2 regions of the Microbacterium sp. LWH11-1.2 genome follow, and region 1 is predicted to be linked to the other one. Evidence: riboswitches for the same ligand, from Rfam matches in the RefSeq annotation. Region 1 holds a riboswitch; the other holds the start of a gene.
What was found. Region 1 has a riboswitch for thiamine pyrophosphate ahead of MRBLWH11_RS03655 (MFS transporter). Riboswitches for the same ligand answer to the same signal wherever they lie in the genome.

Region 1 (7,313 bases):
ATGGCTCTCAGACAGTCCTGCTCGAACGCCGCTGAAGCACGAGGGTCGACAACACGGTAGCGCCGATGGCGACGCCAGATAGATACGGCATCCATGCGACGAAGAGGCCGGCTGCACCGACGAGCATCGCCGGAAGCGCAGCGAGGAGACGAAGCGTCCCAGCTCGAGCTACTCCTCGAGCGCCTCGCGGGCGCACCTTCTCTCAGTGATTCGCGCCCGAGTGTTGCTGTCGCCCGGTGATCGCGTCCGTCACGGCGGGAGCGAACGGAAGTTCGCGGAAACTCGCCAGTGGCATGAACTGGAGCGCGGCGGGCACTTCGCGTCGTTCGAGCAGCCGGAAGTAGTGGTGGGGAGTTGCGTGGATGTTCTGAGGGGCGACGGTTGAATGTGCCCAGCATCGATGGTTGTCCGAAAGGCGAGCTGTTCGGCCGGCGTCCGAAACAGAGGTACAACGTTCTAGACGTCGATTCCGAGCCACTCGCATAGCTCGTGGCCCGCGACTGCGCGGTCCTCGACTAGGTCGTTCGCTTCGGCCATCGTGATGATCCGATCAAAGAGGATGCCTCGGACTTCACTGGCGGTGATGTCCCGCGAAATCCGGCTCCTGCGATTGACCGCCTGAAGAACGTAGGCGGCATGAGGGCGCACAACCAAGGTTCCGCGAGTTTCTGCATCCGAGCGAGCTTGTTTGGCCAGACCTTCGAGTTGCGAAAGTGTGGCGTTGCTGCCCTGGAGTTCTAGCTCAGCCTCTTGAAGCACGTTGGTCACTGAGGTAACTACCTGCTCCAGCCTTTCGGCCCCAAGCAATGGAATCGCCTTGTCGTAGGTTCGCAACTCGCGCACGATTGACGGCACAGCCCCTTTGCCTGCGTCTTCCGTAATCCATCCATCTGGGACAGGAGTGTTCGGGGGGTGGATATACCCGGGTGGAGGTCCAGAAAGTCGCGACTCCGGGACCGTTGCCTCCAAGAACTTCTTAAAACCTCCGCGTTTGGCCCAGGTGCGCGTGATTTCGGTGCCGAAGATGAGGTTAAGCTGCTGCGATAGCGCGGCTAGAGCGACCGGCTTCGTCAATCCCCGAGTGATTCGAAGAGTCTCGTCCACGAGGGCTGCCTCGAGTTCTTCGGCGTCGCGTCGCTGAGCTTCCGAGCTGGTCTTCGGAGCGCTGGGTTCCAATCCCGCAGCGATGCTTATCGAGGTCGGAGTAGCTGATTCTGCGGTGCCCGCGACAAATGCGACCTCCGGAGACTTCTTGCCGTCGTCTACCGCCAAAACTGATCGCTGCGTCTCGACGTCTAGTCCAGTTCGAAGGTCTTGAGCGATGTTGTCAACCGCCGCAAGTAGTTCCGCCATGCGGAGCGACATGCCAACAATCCACTCAGGAACCGTCGATCCCGGCTTGTATGTGTCCTCATGCGTGAGCTCGCCCCAACCGTCCTGGAGCAGTGTTCTAGCCTGCACCTCGACGCAAACGCGCCTGGTTCCGTTCATCTGAGGAACCGGAACGACGAAGTTCACGTGGTAGGCCCGATAGCCGGACGCCTTCGGATTCGTAAAGTAGTCCCGATGTGAATCGCGCTCGACGGCCAGGCTCGATTGCTCGTCGGCGTCGATCGGCAGCTCACCCACCAGTTCCTGAAACGTGTTGATATCGGAGAGATTGTTGCAGATAAGTCGAAGGCCCACGAGGTCGTCCAGAACCTGCGGCACATCTTCGTAATCGTTCACTTGACCGCTGTACTTAGCGCGACCGAGTTTTGCGAAGGACCGTTGGGCTGTCTTGACGCGGCTAGTTGATATGCGAAAGCGATTCCGATCGACTGAATCAACGCGATCGTCGAGCAGCTCTTCTAGCAATCGGACGGCCGTCAACCTCGCCGGTTCCAAGTAACTTCGCTTCGCCGCGTCATGCCACTCCGCGTACTCCACGTACTTCGGTTCGAAATCGGTCATCGCGTTGCCACGCCTCTCTGCGCTGGATGCTGACCGCAGTATAGGTGAGCCTCGCCGATGCGCAACTCTCCCGAGCGATGTGACGTGGTGCTGTTCACTACCGCCGTCTGCCTTTCCGCAAACCGCGCCTGCGCCCGGTCCTGTCGCTTCCCGACCTCGACCAACTCCGTCGCTTTCGGTAGCCCCATCGGCTTGATCGACACATAAACGGTCTCGGCGCGGTCGACGAGGAAGGTCTCGTGCCAGATGCCGACCGCTCCCGGAGCCTTGCGCGCCATCCTGTTGAAGCAGGTCCAGGCGGGGCGGTGCTCCTGCGACGGGCTGGACGCGTAAGCGTATCGCGGCCACATCCCACCGCCCTTCACTCCAATGGCGAAGCACGGTCGGGATCAGGGCCGAGGAGCGCGCCGATGACGAGCAGCGCAGCCGCCGCGGCGAGCACGACGGCCACCGCAGGGCCAGCGCCGAGCGAGCTCTGGAATCCGGGCAGCCAGAACGGGTAGAGCGCGGGGATCACCATGGAGAGCGAGTAGCCGACCCCGTATCCGCTCGATCGCACGGCAGCGGGAAAGCGCTCGGCGAGGTAGGCGCCGACCGGGCCGTAGGCCGACACGGTGACGATCTGCACGACGGTGACGGCCAGCACGGCGCCAGCTCCCTGAGAGGACATCGCCCACATGAGGGCCAGCGGAGCGGCGATGATCGCGAGGCCTCCGAAGACGACGAAGAAGCGTCGCCGTCCGATCCGCTGCGAGATTGCACCGCTGGCGATCATCGCCGCGGCCGAGACGAGGGTGGCGACCAGCATGATGAGCGGCACGGTGGTCGGGCCGATCTGGGGTGCTTTGCTCAACAGGCCGGTGAGCACGGGGATCGCCATCTGCGTGAACAGCCAGAGGCCGGTCATCAGCGTGAACACCTGCCAGAGCTGGTGGCGGAACGGTCCGACCAGAATGTCGGCCAGAGGTCGAGTGCGGGGGTGTCGGGCGCTCGTCGAGACCGGGGAATCGTGGACCCCGGCGGAGTAGTAGAAGAACAGCGCCACCGCGAGCAGGGCGCCGGCGATGAACGGCATCCGCCATCCCCACATTGCGTAGTCGTCGGCTCCGAGCACCTGCAGGAGCGTCAGGGTGAGCGCGGCGATGAAGGAGTTCGCGAGCGGGGACATGGCCATGATGCCGCCGCTGAGCAGGCCGCGCCGGCGTGGGGCGGACCATTCCATGGCGAGCGGGATCGCCGCGGAGTATTCGCCGCCGAGGAAGATGCCGCCGACGAAGCGGAGGGCGACGAACGCCCAGAGCGTCGCTGCACCACCGAGGTCGTGGTTCGGGATCAGGGCGATCAGGAGCGTTGTGATCGCGATGCCGGCGATCGCGATCTTGGTGGTGCTCGTGCGACCGTAGCGGTCGGCGAGGCTTCCGAAGACGGCGGCTCCGAGCGGGCGTCCGAGAAGGGTGGCGACGAAGATCAGGCCGGTCTGAGCGGGGTCGGGGCCCAGCACGACCGCGGCTGCGGGGGCGAGCGCGATCACCGGCAGGAAGATATCGACCTGGTCGACGAAGTTGCCGAGCAATCCGCCGCGAACGGCCTTTCGTGCTCGGGAGGACGTTTCGGGCTCGGTGATGAGGCGCGACATATGACTCGACTTCCTACGGCGGCATGACCCGCATCAGGTGTGAGGGTCGGCGCTGCGTCAGCGCCCTCTCAGCCCCTGCCGGGACTCCCCTGTGGTTGGAAGGAAGTCTAGGGGAGGCGCGGTTCGCTCAAGATCTCCGGGGACTGCGCCTGGCCAGACACCGTCCGCCCTTCCGCGAACCGCGCCTGAGCCCGGTCCTGCCGCTTCCCCACCTCGACCATCTCCGTCGCCTTCGGCAGCCCCATCGGCTTCGTCGACACGTACACGCTCTCGGCGCGGTCGACGAGGAAGGTCTCGTGCCAGATGCCGACTGCGCCCGGAGCTTTGCGCGCCATCTTGTTGAAGCGGGTCCAGGCGGGGCGGTGCTCCTGCGAGGGGCTGGACGCGTAAGCGTACAGCTTGTCGACGGATGACCAGTACTGCACGACGTAGGGACCGCCGGATCCGAACAGCAACTGGTAGCCGAGCATGCCCGAGTCGGGATCCATGGAGAGTTCGCGCAGCATCGGCGGCATGGCGAAGAAGGTGGGCAGCCACAGGTCGGGTCGCCACCAGCGGTTGATCTGCATCCCGATGTGGAACACGACGAGCTCGCCCTCGTGGCGGTGGGTCATGCGGCCCGTGATGACTTTCGACATGATGACTCCTCTTGATTCGATAGTGTCACTATCCATAATGGATAGCGCTACTATCGAAGTCAAGAGGTGGCCATGAGAATTTCCGAACTGTCAGCCCGGACGGGTGTGACCGTGCCGACGATCAAGTACTACCTGCGCGAGGGTCTGCTGCCCGAGGGTGAGCGCAGCGCGCCGACGCAGGCCGCCTATGGCGAGAAGCACGTGGAGCGGCTGCGGGTGATCCGGGCGCTGCTCGATGCGGGGGTGAGCATCGCCGAGACGCGGCGGGTGCTCGGGGCGCTGGACGATCCGCCGGAGAGTCCGCACCTGCTGCTGGGCGAGGCTCATGCGGCGATCACTCCGCCAGCGGATGAGGAGCTGGATCGGGCGGAGGCCGAGGCCTTGGTTGCTGGGCTCGGGTGGCAGCCGGGGATGTGCGACCCCGCGGTGCTCCACGCGGTAGCGCGGGCGCTCCAGAGGTTGGAGCGCGCGGGTTTTGTCGTGCCGGATGCCGTGATGGCGGAGTACCTCGCGAGCATTCGGAGGATCGCGGATGCCGAGATCGCCGGGGTGCCGGAGGAATCAGCCGAGGCCGCGGTGCGGTACGTGGTGCTCGGGTCGGTGCTGGTGGAGCCGTTGCTGCTGGCGCTGCGGCGAGTGGCGCAGCAGGTGAGCTCGGGGGAGCGGTTCAGTTCTATGTCTTGAGTCTCTTCCGGCGACCGGGTCCGGTAGCGGTGCCATCTGTAAGCCGGTATGTAGTCAAAAAGCGACGACTGCGTGTATACGAGCGTCAGGTACCGGCCCTCATCACTAGTCTGGAGAAGTTGCCAACGTGGTGAGTAGAGAAGAGAAGAGTTGCGCAGTGAGCGACGAGCGTAACCGTAGCGAGGCCCTGAATCGCCCGATCGACGATTGGCTGCATCGAATCAGCAGCGGTCAGCTCCGGCTTCCGAGTTTCCAAAGGGGTGTCGCCTGGGACCGGGGTCGAGTTGCATCCATGCTCACCACGATCATCCAGGATCTCCCCTTGGGCATCACGCTGATCTTGGACGTTGGCGACGAGGAGAAGTTCCACTCTCGCCCGCTTGCGACCGCGCCGGAGCCGAGCTCGAAGGTCACCGAGCACCTCCTCGATGGTCAGCAGCGATTGACGGCCCTGTGGCAGGCGCTCAAGGCGACGAGCTCTGACGCGACGTATTTCATTCACGTGCCAGAGCTGGACGAAGATCCCGACAACGACGATCACGGTCTGTCAGTTAGAGCAGTCGTCCGCTGGCGCGATCGCCGCGGTGTCAAGCCGTTGTGGGCTGATGACCCGGCCGAGTGTCGACGACGCGGATTGGTTCCCGTTCGCCTTCTCGACCCCAGCGGAGATCAGATCGACCGCTGGGTGGATGCCGCGTACCCTGCGCCGACCATCGATGCAGCAGCGAGCGCCGAGGAACAAGTACAGGTACTTCTTGCGGAGCGCGCAGTCAGTGCAAGTAGGAGCGTCCTGAAAGAACAATGGATTGGCCCGCTCCGCGAGCGGGTGAGGCACTACAACCTGCCGTACCTCAGGCTCCCGGCTGCCACGCATAAGGACGTTGCGCTGCGCGTGTTCATCAACATGAACACAAACGCCAAGCCATTGCGGGCGTACGACATCGTCGTCGCCGAGCTCGAGAACGCCACGGGGGTGCGCCTGCGGGAGTGGCTGCGAGCATTGAACGAGGCCCAGCCTGCGCTGGCTCGATACTTCGGCGATGTTGGTGACGCGGTTTTGCAAGTCTCCGCGCTGATGCAGGGCAAGCAGCCCAACCAGAAGGGCTACTACGAGCTCGACTACGCCAAGTTCGTAGCCGACTGGGACACGATGTCGGCAGGGCTCGAGCGCCTCACCGAACTTCTCGCCGGCGAAGGGATCTTCGCGTCGTCGCAGATCCCGAGTGGGCCCCCGTTGCCCGTCGCTGCCGCTCTCCTCGCGAATTCAGCGGCGGATGGCGACGAGCGGGCCCGCGTCGACCAGCTCGTGCGTAGGTATCTTTGGTCAGCGTTCTTCACCACTCGCTATGTCGGTGCAGCCGCTACGCGAGCTGCCGCCGACCACGCACCTCTGCGGGCGTATCTGGATGGTGCGGGCGAGCTGGACAGCGTGCCCGTCTTCGACCGCGAGCTGTACCCGCTGCCGACGCACCGAGATCTGCTTGCGGCGGACTGGTCGAAGAAGGCCGATCGACTCGGACGAGCGGTCCTCGCAACGTCGACCTATTTCGGTGCACGCGACTTCGCCGACGATACAAAACTTTCGGCGGACAACATCGGTCGCCGCGAGTATCACCACCTCTTCCCCGACGCCCTCCTCCGTGCTGCGGGGATCAACTCGTACCTCGCCCTCAACTGCGCGCTCATTACCTGGAAGACCAATCGTACGATCGGCCGGCTGGATCCCATCCAGTACTTGGAAGACCGGGCGCAGAAGGCGCCAGACCCCAGCGATGTGCGTGCGCGTCTCACGACGCACCTCGTCCCATATTCGCTTCTTGTCGCGGCTGGGCCATATCCGCTCGATGTGGAGGGCGCCGAGCTCGCGCAGCTGGTGAGACCGCACTTCGACGATTTCTTGGCCGCTCGCGCCCAGCTGGTCAGCAGGGCCGCTACCGAGCTGACCGAAGGACGCCAGCCAAGTCTCCACAACATCGTCGATGCCGCCACCTCGGAGGAACACGCGTGAGCACGGATGTCCCGCTCTCGTCGGGCCAGCGACCCGCGCGGATTGATTCCATGTCGCTCGCCGAGCTGGAGCAGTACCTTGCCCGTGCCGCTGACCTCCTACGCGGCAGCATTGACCAAGCCGACTTCAAGGCCTACATCTTTCCGCTCATGTTCTTCAAGCGGATCAGCGACGTGTACCTCGAAGAGTTCGAGCGGGCACTCGAGGAGTCCGGCGGCGACCACGAGTTCGCCTCGTTCGCCGAGAACCACCGCTTCGCCGTCCCCGACGGCAACCTTTGGTCGGACGTTCGCGAGAAGACCGAGAACATCGGCCCCGCCCTGCAGATCGCGTTCCGCGAGATCGAGAAAGCTAACCCCGAGACGCTGTACGGCATCTTCGGCAACGCGAACTG
Region 2 (7,313 bases), 820 kb from region 1:
GTGCCCGTGGGAGTGGAGCATCGCCTCGCGCATCGCGAACGCCGAAGGGCGCGGCATCGAGGTGCCGGACACGCTGCGCACCGCCCCGCCCATCGATCGCCTCGTCGTCAGCCACGGCGACGCCTGCTGCCCGAACACCCTCGTCGGCGACGACGGGCGCTGGATCGCCCACGTCGACCTCGCGCTGCTCGGGACCGCCGACCGCTGGGCCGACCTGGCCGTCGCCTCCATGAGCACGGAGTGGAACTACGGCCCCGGCTGGGAGGACGCACTCATCGAGGCCTACGGTCTCGAACCCGATCGCGAGCGCCTCGCCTACTACCGGGACCTCTGGAACGCGACCTGACGATCGCCTCGACTCGGGCTCAGCTCCAGACGAAGCGGAACGTGCCGAGGGCCACAGCGGCGGCGAGCGCCAGCGCCATGATCGCGACGCCCCCGAGCACGGCGACGGCATCCCGCGGATGCAGCCGCGACGGCCGCGACCAGGTGCGCGGGCTGCCGGACCCGAAGCCCCGCGCCTCCATCGCCAGCGCGAGCTTCGACCCTCGACGCACGGCGAACACGAGCAGCACGAAAGCCATCGAGAAGAACCGCCGCAGCGCTCCGCGGTCGCCGACGCCGCGCGCCCGGCGGGCGAGGCCCATGGTGCGCCAGTCGTCGAGGAACAGTCCGAGCATCCGCGTGCCGGCGAGGATGCCGAGCACGAAACGGCTCGGCAGCTTCGCGACCTGCGACAGTGCGTCCGCGAGCTGCGTGGGGTCCGTGCCGCCGAACAGGAGGATGGTCGGCAGGCCGAGGGCGATCACGCGCAGACTCACCGCGATCGCGAGGACGATCGATCCCTCGCTGATGGTCGCGAAGCCGAAGGTCCAGTAGACGCGACCGGCAGGTTCCGCGTAGAGCAGCATGCTGATCCCGGCGATCGGCGCGAAGATCATGATCGGCAGCAGCCGTTTCAGCACCGTGGCGAGGCGCAGGCCCGTCAGCGGCAGGCACAGTAGCTGCAGCCCGATCGCGACCAGGGCGCTCGTGACGTCGATCGATGCGAAGAGCGGCACCGAGAGCAGCAGCGCGAGCAGCAGCTTGGTCACCGGGTTGACGCCGTCGAGCCACGCCGCCCTGACGGTCTCGGTCGTGGTCACGATGCCGCCCCCAGCTCGATGCGGTGACCGCCGAGGTGCCGGATCACGGCATCGTCGTGGGTGACCGCGACGATCGAGCGACCGCGAGCGATCTCCTCCTGCAGCAGCGCGACCAGGGAGATCCATCCGCGGCGGTCCTGCCCGAAGGTCGGCTCGTCGAGCACGATCACCTCGGGTGCGCCCGCGAGCACGGTCGCCACCGAGAGGCGCCTCTTCTGTCCGCCCGAGAGAGAGAACGGATTGGCGAGCGCGAGAGGCGCGAGGCCCAGCCGCTCGAGCAGCTCGTCGACGACGGCATCCGTCTTCGACTGGGTCCACCCGAGAGCGCGCGGTCCGACGGCGAGCTCGTCGCGCAGAGTCTGCGCGAGGAACTGGTGCTCGGGCTCCTGGAACACCATGCCGATGCGGGTGAGCAGCTCGCGAGAGGTCCAGCGGATGGGACGGACCCCGCGGCGCCCGGCGAGTTCGGGCGCGGCGCGCACCTCGCCGTCGTGTTCGGGGACGAGGCCGGCGAGAGTGAGCGCGAGCGTCGACTTCCCCGCGCCGTTCGGCCCGGTGATCACGGTCGCGTTCGCCCGCGGGACACGCAGGTCGAGCCCCGCCTGCACGACCACGCCGGGTTCCCTGGCGACCGCGAGCCGGGACGCCGTGAGGGCGTCGGATGCCGGCACCTGCTGCAGCACCGGGAGCTCGATGCCGCGATCGGGCACCCACACCCCGGCGTCGGCGAGCGTGGCCCCGTGCTCGGCGAACACCCGATGGGGCGGGCCGTCCGCCAGCAGGCCTCCGTCGGCGGCGAGCACGATCACCCGCGTCATCAGGTCGATCCAGACAGGCGTGCGGTGCTCGACGACGATCAGCGTCGCACCGGTCGCGGTGACAGCACGCTCGACGCTGGCCCGCACCTCGTGCACGCCGTCGGGGTCGAGGTTGGCCGTCGGCTCATCGAGCAGGAGGAGCCCTGGCCGCATGGCCAGCACGCCGGCGAGCACGAGTCGCTGCTTCTGCCCTCCCGACAGCGCCTTGGTCGCGCGGTGGAGCGGTACGTCGAGGCCCACGGCATCCATCGCCTCGGCGACCCGGCCAGGGATCTCGGATGCCGCGACGCCCAGGTTCTCGCACCCGAAGGCGATGTCGTCACCCACCTTGGACAGCACGATCCCGGCGTCCGGATCCTGGAGCACCAGACCGACCTGTCCGCGCCGAGACTCCGGGGCGGCCCCGTCGACGAGCAGCGAGCCGTGACGGTCGCCTTCATCGGCGTCTCCGAGCACGCCCGCGAGGCCGGCGAGCAGCGTGGACTTGCCGGCACCGGAGGCGCCGAGGAGCAGCACGCGCTCCCCGGGCTCGATCGTGAAGCTCACATCGGTGACCGCCGGGCGCTTTCGACCGGCGTAGCGCCACCCCCAGCCCGCGGCCTGCACGCGGGCCGGGGCGGCGACACTCACGCTCAGACCTCGCGCACGTGCTCTCGCCCGACGGCGAAGCGGCTCAGTGCGCCCGTGACCGCCAGAGCGCGCACGAGCAGCCAGCCGAGGACGCCGGCCAGGATCGCTCCGGAGACGACGACGCTGACCAGGTAGATCGTGTTGAACTCGAGCGACTTCAGGATGTTCGGCGAGCTGCCGTAGAAGAGCTCGAACACCCACGCGGCAGCTGCCGCACCCGTACCGGCCAGTGCGGCGACGACGATGCCGAAGCGGCGGTAGAAGAACAGCGCGAAGATGATCTCCGCACCGAGTCCCTGGACGAGTCCGGAGAGCACCGTGGAGACCCCCCAGACGTTGCCGATCAGCATCGAGACGATCGCCGCGACGAGCTCGACGACCAGCGCGGCGCCGGGCTTGCGGATCACGAGTCCGCCGACGACGCCACCGAGCAGCCAGACGCCGACGGCGATGCCGCCGAGACCGGGGGTCAGGGCATCGGCCGCGCCGAACCAGGCGTAGCCGATCGTGTTCCAGCCCCAGAAGACCAGGCCGATCGCGACGCCGAGCACTGCGGCGACGACGATGTCGACGACGCGCCAGCGGAAGAGGCCTGCGGCGGGTGTCTGACCCTGCGTCGTGGTGGACGCGGATGTGGACGTGGACGTACTCATCTGAACTCCTCCCTGCGCTGGCATGACCCAGATCAGGTTCGACGGTCGAAGCGCGATTCGCTCCCTCTCAGCCCGGCTCGCCGGACTCCCGTGGTTGTGCTGACGATCCTACCGCGTCCCGACACTCTGTGACCTCGGGGTGACTCCGCCGCGATCGCGGCCGGGATTCGGTACCGTAAACGAGTGACCCCTTCTGATCCCGCCGACGAGGCGACGGGCGTCCTGGGCGACGGTGCTCCTTCGGACACCTCCCCCGACGCCGATCGCGCCGCGTTCCCGTTCGGGACGGATGCCGCCACGCGCACGCCGGACCAGGCTTCTGCCTTCGCGACCGACGCCCTGTTCGCGGGCGATGCGCCGCCGCCGTCCTCGACCCACGTGCCCGCCCTCGCGGTCTCGGCCGTCGCCGTCGACGCGCTGTTCACCTCGGACCCGCCGCGTCCGGAGGCCGGCGAGGTCACGGCGGTCGAGAGCGTCCCGACTGAAACGGTCCCGACCGAGAGCGTCCCCACTGAGACGGTCCCGACCGAGCAGACCCTGTCCGACACCGCCCCGACCGAGACGGTCGCTGCGGGAAGCGTCCCGACCGAGGCCCCCACCGACGTCGTGGAGCCGCCTCTCTTCAAGCCGCGCGCCGATGCGCCGACGGCGACGCTCCCTCCCGAATCGTCCGCCGCGACGCCTGACGAGACCGACGGCGGGGCCGCGGCCCTGCAGGCGCCTCCCGCGCAGTGGGCCGACGAGGCCGTCACCGCGACCGCCCTGACCTGGGTCGACCCCGCGGCCGTCGCGCACCACACGTCCGTGGCGACGCTCGATGACGTCGCCGACGCCGAACAGTCCGACGGACTGATGCGCGATGCGCACCTGCGGCCGGCGATCACGCGTCCGGGTCTGCTGGTCCCGCTGGGCGTGCTCGCCGGGCTGGTCGCGGCCTATGCCGGCACGACGCTGCTCTGGCCGCTGCACGAGGTTCCTCCGACCGTGCAGACGATCGAGTTCGACACGATCCCCGCACCGGCAGCGACCCTCACCTGGCCGGCGCAGGGCAGCGCGGCCGTCGGGATCGCCGGTGTGAGCACGGCCGCCTCCACGCCGGACGCCGCGAGCATCGCCAGCATCACCAAGGTCGTGAGCACTCTGATGGTGCTCGACCGGATGCCGCTGGCCCTCGGCGAGCAGGGGCCGGAGTTCTCGTTCGACAGCGACGACGAGGATGAGTACTGGGAGTACCGGAGGTCGGACCAATCGGCCCTGGACGTGCCGGTCGACGGCGTGCTGACGGAGTATCAGCTGCTGCAGGGCACGCTGATGGGCTCGGCGAACAACTACATCGACCGGCTGGCCTCGGAGATCTGGGGGTCCGACGAGCAGTTCGCGGACGCCGCTGCCGTGTGGTTGCGGGAGCGCGGGCTCGGCGGCATCACCGTCGTCACGCCGTCCGGTTTCGACGAGGGCAACGTGGCGACCCCGGAGGCGCTGATCACGCTCGGCGAATGGGCGATGAAGAACCCGGTCTTCGCCGAGATCGTCGGAACCCCGGTGGTCGATCTGCCCGGAGCGGGCACAGTGGTCAACACGAACGGAATGCTCGTCGACCCGGGCGTCGTGGGCATCAAGACCGGATCACTGGTCGGGTGGAACCTGCTGACGGCGAAGGACCTCGCAGTCGGCGACACCACCGTGCGGCTCTACGCCGCGGTGCTGAACCAGGCGGATGACGAGCAGCGCCTCGCCGCGACGCGCGCGCTCTTCGCCGAGACCGAGGCCGCGCTGCAGGCGCAGGCCCCCGCCGTCGAGAAGGGCACGGTCGTCGGAGAGGTCACGACGCTCTGGGGCGAGAAGGTCGAGATCGTCACCGCTGACGACGCGAACGTCGTGCTCTGGAACGGGTCGACCGCGACCACGACGACGGACTTCGCCTTGGGCGACCAGCGCGAGCAGAAGGGCACGGTGGGCACACTGACCACGGCGGGCCCGCTCGACTCCGTGACGACACCGCTCGTGCTCGCGGAGGACGTCGAGGGGCCGAGTCCCTGGTGGCGGCTGACGCACCCGCTGCAGCTGCTCGGCATCCATTCCGACGAGTCCTGACCGGCTTCGACAACAGCACGACGCCCCACCCCGGAGAACGGGATGGGGCGTCGTGCTGTGCAGGTGATCAGGCCCGGCGACCGGAGTCGTCGGCACCGTCCTCCACCAGGCGCTGCGCGGCCGCGGCCTCTGCCGTCGGCGACTGCGCACCGACCGACGCGCCGGCTGCGGCGTCATCCGCCTCGGCCTGAGCACTGTCGTCGGCGTCGCCGGTGACGACGACCGGGGTCGTCCCGGTGAGCGCTTCTTCGGCATCGAGGTCGGTGGCCGCCTGCTCGAACTGCGACTGGTACAGGCGCCAGTAGGCGCCCTGCGCGGCGATGAGCTCGTCGTGCGTGCCCTTCTCCACGATGTCACCGTGCTCCATCACGAGGATGAGGTCGGCGTCGCGGATGGTCGACAGGCGGTGCGCGATCACGAACGACGTGCGGCCCTCACGGAGTGCCGCCATGGCGTGCTGCAGCAGCAGCTCGGTGCGGGTGTCGACCGCCGACGTGGCCTCATCGAGGATGAGGATCGACGGCTGCGCGACGAACGCGCGGGCGATGGTGATGAGCTGGCGCTCACCCGCCGAGACGTTCGAGGCGTCCTCGTCGAGGACCGTGTCGTAGCCCTCGGGGAGAGCGTGCACGAATCGGTCGACGTACGTCGCCTTGGCCGCCTCGAGAACCTCGTCGTCGCTCGCCGTGGAGCGGCCGTACCGGATGTTCTCGCGGATGCTGCCTGCGAACAGCCACGGATCCTGAAGCACCATGCCGGTGCGGGAGCGCAGATCGTCGCGGGTGATCTCGGCGATGTCCTGACCGTCGAGCATGATCCGGCCGCCGCTGAGCTCGTAGAACCGCATGATCAGGTTGACCAGCGTGGTCTTGCCCGCACCGGTCGGTCCGACGATCGCGACGGTCTGTCCCGGTTCCACTCGGAAGGACAGGTCCTGGATGAGCGGGCGCTCGGGCGTGTAGGAGAACGCGACGTTCTCGAACTCGATGACGCCCTTGCCGTCGGCGAGCTCCGGAGCATCGGCGTCGTCCGCCTCCTGCTCGTCGGCGTCCAGCAGCTGGAAGACGCGCTCGGCCGACGCGGTGCCGGACTGCACGACCGCGGCCATGCCGCCCAGCTCGGACAGCGGCTGCGTGAACTGCTGCGAGTACTGGATGAACGCCTGCACGTCGCCGAGACGGAGCTGACCGTTCGCGACCATCAGCCCGCCGAGCACCGCGATGCCCACGTAGCTGAGGCTGCCGACGAACATCATCGCCGGCATGATGATGCCGGAGAGGAACTGCGCCTTGAAGCTCGCCTGGAACAGCTCTTCGTTCTCGACCTGGAACTTATCGAGCGCGTCGTTCTCGCGTCCGAACACCTTGACGAGGGCGTGGCCCGAGAAGGCCTCCTCGACGCGGGCGTTCAGTCGGCCGACCTTGCGCCACTGAGCGCCGAACGCCTTCTGCGAACGCGGACCGATGACACCGAAGATCACGGCCATCAGCGGCAGTGTGATGAGGGCGACGAGCGCCAGCTGCCACGAGATCGAGAACATCATGAACAGCACGCCGATCACGGTGAGCACCGAGGTGAGCGCTCCGGACAGCGACTGCTGCATCGTCTGCGTGATGTTGTCGATGTCGTTCGTGACCCGCGAGATCAGCTCACCGCGCTGCACCTTGTCGAAGTAAGACAGGGGCAGACGGTTGATCTTCGCCTCGACCGATTCCCGGAGGCGCCACATCGTGCGCACCATGATCACGTTGATGACGTAGCCCTGGATCCAGGTGAGGAACGCCGCCGCGACGTAGATCGCGAGGACCGCGGCGATGATCCAGCGCAGCGCCTCGAAGTCGACGCCCTGTCCGACCGTGAAGTCGCCGAGCGCGCCGACCTGGTTCGCGAAGTCGTCCTGCCCCGCGCTGCGCAGGGCCTCGACGACGACGTCCTGCGAGGTGCCGGCGGGGAACCCGGGGAAGTCGCCGTTG

Region 2: another riboswitch for thiamine pyrophosphate. It lies ahead of MRBLWH11_RS07670 (ECF transporter S component); the one in region 1 lies ahead of MRBLWH11_RS03655 (MFS transporter).

What each region holds. Positions count from the first base shown of each region.
Region 1 is NZ_CP151636.1:786,724-794,036, reverse strand. Features, by position in the region: gene MRBLWH11_RS03665 (hypothetical protein) at 457-1,953, opposite strand; gene MRBLWH11_RS03660 (DUF4188 domain-containing protein) at 1,950-2,303, opposite strand; gene MRBLWH11_RS03655 (MFS transporter) at 2,315-3,589, opposite strand; TPP riboswitch at 3,583-3,690, opposite strand; gene MRBLWH11_RS03650 (DUF4188 domain-containing protein) at 3,697-4,227, opposite strand; gene MRBLWH11_RS03645 (MerR family transcriptional regulator) at 4,300-4,911, shown strand; gene MRBLWH11_RS03640 (DUF262 domain-containing protein) at 5,039-6,919, shown strand; gene MRBLWH11_RS03635 (class I SAM-dependent DNA methyltransferase) at 6,916-7,313, shown strand, end outside.
Region 2 is NZ_CP151636.1:1,611,010-1,618,322, reverse strand. Features, by position in the region: gene MRBLWH11_RS07685 (aminoglycoside 3'-phosphotransferase) at 1-346, shown strand, start outside; gene MRBLWH11_RS07680 (energy-coupling factor transporter transmembrane component T) at 366-1,145, opposite strand; gene MRBLWH11_RS07675 (ATP-binding cassette domain-containing protein) at 1,142-2,599, opposite strand; gene MRBLWH11_RS07670 (ECF transporter S component) at 2,596-3,246, opposite strand; TPP riboswitch at 3,237-3,348, opposite strand; gene MRBLWH11_RS07665 (D-alanyl-D-alanine carboxypeptidase) at 3,430-5,340, shown strand; gene MRBLWH11_RS07660 (ABC transporter ATP-binding protein) at 5,408-7,313, opposite strand, start outside.